DNA from 2 places in the Halomonas sp. XH26 genome. Region 1 is predicted to be linked to the other one. Evidence: predicted binding sites of a transcription regulator. Region 1 holds the regulator's gene; the other holds the start of a gene.
The links. The regulator LexA, encoded in region 1, represses DNA repair genes until DNA is damaged. The targets are predictions, from matches to a motif close to TACTGTNTANNTANACAGTA.
Positions count from the first base shown of each region.

Region 2: the regulator LexA is predicted to act here: its motif matches at 1,357-1,376, upstream of dinB (DNA polymerase IV).

Region 1 covers NZ_CP071889.1:1,734,185-1,737,313, forward strand. The annotation lists gene purU (formyltetrahydrofolate deformylase) at 1-127, shown strand, start outside; gene J4377_RS08040 (energy-coupling factor ABC transporter permease) at 213-884, shown strand; gene lexA (transcriptional repressor LexA) at 945-1,622, opposite strand; gene J4377_RS08050 (TetR/AcrR family transcriptional regulator) at 1,950-2,627, shown strand; gene J4377_RS08055 (L,D-transpeptidase) at 2,605-3,126, shown strand.
Region 2 covers NZ_CP071889.1:758,235-761,363, reverse strand. The annotation lists gene J4377_RS03555 (alpha/beta fold hydrolase) at 1-147, opposite strand, end outside; gene dinB (DNA polymerase IV) at 287-1,333, opposite strand; gene J4377_RS03545 (YdiU family protein) at 1,437-2,912, opposite strand; gene J4377_RS03540 (NAD-dependent protein deacetylase) at 2,960-3,129, opposite strand, start outside.

The sequences.
Region 1 (3,129 bases):
CCACACGCCAACGGATCTCGTGCGTTTTGGGCGCGATGTCGAAAAAGCGGTATTGGCGCGTGGTTTACGATGGCATTTAGAAGACCGAGTATTAATCCATGGCAATAAGACCGTGGTGTTCAGCTAAGCATGTTGTTTAGATACGCAGAGTTTTTAGTCAATTCAATTTTACAGCTGGCTTGTCGTTAGCTGACGGGTAGATAGGGGCATCCATGTCTTTCGCGCAAAGTGTTTTAGCTCCCTGGGCATTGTTGCTGACGTGGTTGGTATCGTTGAGCGTACTTGCATGGATGATATGGCTGCGCCCTTGGCGAGTACTGATAGGCGATGTGGCTCTTCAGCATCGGTGGTTAGCCGCGACGCTCGCTGTAGTGTTGATGTGGCAACTGCGTGCTCAGGCAGTCGATTGGCTAACCCTGCACTTAGTATTCACTGTCTTAATGACGTTGGTATTCAAAATGCCTCTCGCATTAATCAGCAATGTGCTGATTAATGTTGCGATGTCAGCTATTGGCCGCAACGAATGGGTGTTACTAGGCGCTAATGTATTGGTAACCGGCATTGTACCTGCGGTCATTACCGGTTTGGTATGGCGATGGGTAGATCGGCGCCTGCCGGATAACTTGATGATCTTTCTATTCGTATGCGGCTTTTTTGGCGCAGCGCTGGCAACACTGGCAGGAGGGTTGTCGGCGGTCTTGCTAATCATGGTGGCGGGTACCGACTCTGAAGCTGTGTACTTAGCCCAAGAGTATGCGCGCTTCTTACCCCTGTTAATGCCCTCCGAGGCTTTCATCACAGGGATGTTGCTCAGTATTTTATTGGTGTATCACCCGAGTTGGGTAGCTACGTTTAATGATCGTCGCTATATAGACTCTCAGTAACATTGCGATAGCCGGTGAGTATCTCTATCGAGTGCCTCACCGGCATTTACACTTACTCGCTTATCCCAGTGCTTGGCCGTTACCGCCACGTATGACACCAACTCCCACCCCTTCGATATCCAACTGCTGCGTGCGTAGGTCAATTTCTATGGGCGCAAAGTCGTTGTTTTCAGCAATCAGCGTCACCGTATGGCCCTGTCGTTTAAAGCGTTTTACAGTTACTTCATCTTCTAGCCTTGCCACCACAATCTGGCCATCACGAACCCGGTCGGTGCGATGCACGGCAAGAAGGTCGCCTTCCAGTATGCCAACATCCTTCATTGACAAGCCTCGCACCCGAAGAAGGTAATCCGCTTTGGGGGTAAAGTATTCAGCGGGGAGTGGGCAATAACGATCAATGTGTTCCGCTGCTAGAATCGGGCTTCCTGCGGCCACTTCGCCAATGACAGGTAAGCCATTGGGTAGTGGTTCTACGTTGGCGGCAGGCGCTGTTGCCGAGACATCACTGACATCCTGCGGTTCCTGATTAGGCAGTCGAATCCCCCGCGAGGTATTGCGAATGATGCGGATGGCACCTTTACGCTCAAGCGCTCGTAAATGCTCTTCAGCAGCGTTAGGGGAGCGAAAGCCTAGCGCTTTGGCAATTTCTGCGCGGGTTGGCGGATAGCCAAATTCAGACATCGTTTTAACAATAAAATCAAAAACATGCTGTTGACGAGCAGTAAGTGGACGCGACATAACAAACTCCAAAAAATTAAACAAGACAGTGGCTACATGTCGGCTTAAACAGTATGTGGTTAAGTATACAGTATGTTGCTCTGTCCAGTACATGCTAGAGCGTTTCGCTATGGCATGGGAGTCGTTATGCGAATGGTGTCAGGAGTGGAGATAAGAACGGTAAGTCTGAGGGGCTCTGTCGACGGAGCGTCTGATGGCAGGCGTTTGAATAGGGGCCTAGGGTGCATTTGAGCGTTGGGTAAAAAGCTAAAGATAAGTGATTGAGCCAAATAGCGTTATGGCATAGTATTTAACGATGTTTTAAACACTCGTTTTCTGGAGGGCGCTATGGCGCAATCTGATACGGTAACACGTATCCTCGATACCGCTGAGGTGCTGTTTGCCGAGCGTGGTTTTGCCGAAACATCGCTACGCAATATCACCAGTAAAGCGCGGGTCAATTTGGCGGCTGTCAATTACCACTTTGGTTCTAAAAAAGCGCTTATCCAAGCGGTGTTTGCGCGCTATTTAGACCCTTTCTCGCAACGTTTTCACACGGCGCTTGATGAGCTGGAAGCGCAGTACAACGGTGATGTGATTCCGCTTGAAGTGCTGTTGGAAACAATGGCAAGCACGGTGCTGGCAGTGCCTGCTGAGCGCAATAGCCTGAAGGTGTTTATGCGTCTGCTAGGGTTGGCGTATAGCCAGGCACAAGGGCATTTACGCCGTTATATCCAACAGCAGTACGGAGACGTATTTACCCGCTTTACTGAACTCGTGCGCCAGGCAACGCCAGATTTACCTGATGCTGAGCGTTTTTGGCGACTGCATTTCATGTTGGGCACCGTGATTTTTACGCTGTCGGGTCTAGATGCGCTGCGAGACATTGCTGCGAAAGACTATAATGAGCAAGTAACCGTCAGGGATTTGGTAAGACGTTTACGCCCTGTCGTGGTTGCTGCCATGAATGCTCCGCTACCGCCTGCTGCTGATGAAGGACATTATGCGAACGCCCACGCTAGCTGAACTACCCCCGCAGAATGGTGGTTGGATAGAAATCAATATCAAACAGCAGCAGCTATGCTGGTGGCAAGGGCGTACGCTGCAGTACACGTGCTCTGTATCCACCGGTGAGAAAGGTGTAGGACAGCAGGAAGGTAGTGGTCAAACCCCCCTGGGATGGCATTATATCCGCGCATCGATAGGTGGCGGTTTAGCTGATAATGCTGTTTTTCGGGGGCGACGGTGGACTGGGGAGGTGTTTACGTCGGCGCTTGCGGCGGAATTCCCTCATCGTGATTGGATATTAACGCGCATTTTGTGGCTCTGTGGTTTAGAGAGAGGAGTGAATCGCGGCGGGGATGTCGACACTCAGCGTCGCTTTATCTACCTTCATGGCACGCCACCTGATCAACCGATGGGTGTGGCTGCTTCACATGGGTGTATTCGGTTGCGCAATGACGATCTGCTTTATCTTTTTGAGCATGCGCCGCCGGGCACACCTGTTTGGCTTCATAATGGCTAAGCG
Region 2 (3,129 bases), 980 kb from region 1:
GTAATCCGGGTGATGCCCCAATCGATCAAGCGGATGGAGGTCAAACGACTCTGCCAGTGGTTCCAGCAGCGTGCGATAGCTTAAGCCAGGAAAGCCATTCGCATGGGCAAACACTAAACGAGGGCGTTGGGTGGCATGGGCAGACATGGTTAGCTCGCAGGGTAAGAAGACAGGAAAGCAGCGTGGCAGCAGCACCCACGCTAGCTAGCAAGTAGACAAACTATCATACGTCTGTTTTAACGCGCCTTTGTATGAGCGTCAATCGACATAAGTATTAACAGGCTAATTAAAACAGCGAGAGCTGCTGAGCGGTAGCTTCTTCTGCCAAGCGGTAGCCCACGCCTAATAGCCGAACTGGCCTCTCCCCTCGCGCCCAACCAATAGTTAACAGGGATTCGAATTGATCCAGGTTAGGTGCGGGGTCGGCGTGTTCAACCGTGGTTTGGGTAAAGTCGTTAAATTTTACCTTCACCATTAACCCGCGCACGGCGGGCGCTGGGTCTAGTCTGGCATAGCGCTGCTCTAAGTCGTTGAGTAGATCCGGTAATTGTTGGCGACAGGCTTCCAGGGTGGGTAAGTCCTGGGAGTAGGTTTGCTCGGTGCTGATCGATTTCCGCTCACGGTGGGTTTTCACTGGCCGCTCGTCGCGCCCAAAGCTAAGCTCAAACAGTCGATGACCGAAGCGGCCAAACTGTTCGACCAGCTCAGTGAGCGGACGAGCCCGCAAATCCGCACAGGTTTGGATACCCAACCCCGCCAATTTTTCAGCCGTGCGTGGCCCTACGCCGTGGATTTTCTTGACCGGCAGTTGCTGTACAAAGCCATCGATATCGTTCGGCGTGATCACAAACAGACCATCGGGCTTACGCCAGTCACTGGCAATTTTGGCAAGAAACTTATTGGGTGCGACACCTGCCGAGACGGTAATGCCTACTTCTTGTTTAACCCGTTGGCGAATCGCTTCGGCCATGCGGGTAGCGCTGCCGTTGCACAGGGAAATATCAGTAACGTCTAAAAAGGCTTCATCTAGCGAGAGCGGTTCAATCAGTTCAGTCACATCGCGATAAATCGCAAATACTTGACGCGCCACCGCTTTGTATTTGGCCATATCACCGCGGATAACGGTCAAATGTGGGCAGCGTTTGAGTGCTTGCGCCATGGGCATGGCCGAGTGGATGCCAAATTCGCGGGCGGGGTAATTACAGGTAGCGACAACCCCGCGCTGCTCAACGCTGCCGCCTATCGCAATCGGCACATCGTTAAGCGCTGGGTTGTCGCGCATTTCAACCGCTGCGTAGAAGCAGTCACAGTCGCAATGAATAATTTTGCGCACAGGTTGCCCTTGCCTCCGCCCTTACCTGTAAATAATCACAGTTTACCACAAGCGCGATGTGAGCTATTACCGCCGTGATGGCTTACTTTTCAGCTTGGGCAAATCAAGTACCGCAAAACGTTCTTAATACCTGCTCGTTTTCCGTTGCGGGAGCTGCAAGGCGGCGTGCTTCTGCGGATTCATCAAAGGGCTGGGTGACCACAGCAAGTAAGCTGTGAAACGGCGCAAAGTCGCCCTCGTAAGCCGCATTGATAACTTCCTGAATTCGGTGGTTACGGGGAATAACAACTGGATTAGCACGCCGCATGGCGGCTAAGCGCTCGCTGTCTTGGCTGGCAACCTGTACTGCTTGCCACTTATCTAACCATGCCGCCAACTCATTGGGTTGGGTCGTCAGCGCCAGCAGTGCTTCCTTATGCGTTTCACTTGAGGTGCTGGCGAAGTGTGTCAGCGCATCAAAGGTAGCGGTCATATCCATCCGCCCCTGGTGCATCTGACTTTCCAGCGCTTCCATTAGCGTTACCGCTTGATCGCTGTCTGCTGCAAGGCCGAGCTTATCCGCATGCAGGCGGCGCTGCTCGGCATCAAACAGCGGCTCAAAGCGGCGAATGATATCGGTGGCCTGCTCGACGACGGTATCGCCCTCTTCGCGCATCAGCGGCAGCAGCGTTTCGGCAAAGCGGGCTAGGTTCCATTGAGCAATGGCGGGCTGGTTATCAAAGGCATAGCGCTTGCCTTGATCAATCGAGCTGTAGACTTTTTGCGGGTCAAACTGCTCCATAAAGGCACAGGGGCCGTAATCAATGGTTTCTCCGGCAATGCTGCAGTTGTCGGTATTCATCACGCCATGAATAAACCCAAGGCTCATCCACCGCGCCACTAGCGCCGCTTGGCGAGCAACCACCGCCTCTAACAAGGCTAAATAAGGATCATCTGCACTAGCGGCTTCGGGATAGTGGCGCTCAATCACATGGTCGGCCAGCGCTTTCAGGGCAGCTTCATCTCTGCGTACCGCAGCAAATTGAAAGGTACCCACACGAATATGACTGCTTGCCACTCGGGTAAAGACTGCGCCGGGCTCAGGTAATTGGCGCACGACTCGCTCGCCGGTAGAAACGGCGGCTAACGCACGGGTGGTAGGTACGCCCATTGCGGCCATAAACTCACTGACCAGATACTCCCGTAGCACCGGACCCAGCGGCGAACGCCCATCACCACCACGGGAAAATGGCGTGCGGCCGCTGCCCTTGAGCTGAACATCGCGCCGTATCCCGTTCTGGTCGACGACCTCCCCCAGTAACAATGCGCGGCCATCGCCCAACTGCGGTACAAAGTTACCAAACTGATGCCCAGCGTAGCCCAGCGCCCGTGGCTCTGCGCCGGGTGGCAACTGGTTGCCACTAAACCACTGGGCAAGGGTGGCATCATCAGACTTACTCTTCAGCCCTGTCTTAACTCCCAGCGTTTCTGCCAGGCGCTCATTAAATACAATCAGCGCGGGCTGGCTCACTGGCGTGGGCTGACAGGCCATCCACAGTGGCTCGGGAAGCGTTGCAAACTGGTGTTCAAATGACAGCACGGGCGACTCCGCTGTTGGTAACAATCGTTGCCTAATACCCTAGCACTTTAGTCAAGTAAACGCTGCTGCAAACAGCCAACAGCGTGCTCTAGCACCGGTGTTAACGGCGCACGCCACTGATGGGTTAATAGTGCATCGGCGCGGGTGACGCCCAACGACAGCGAGGCCACCGGCAAACCCATGGCGTGGGCATCACGGCAGAAGCGGTAGCCGGAAT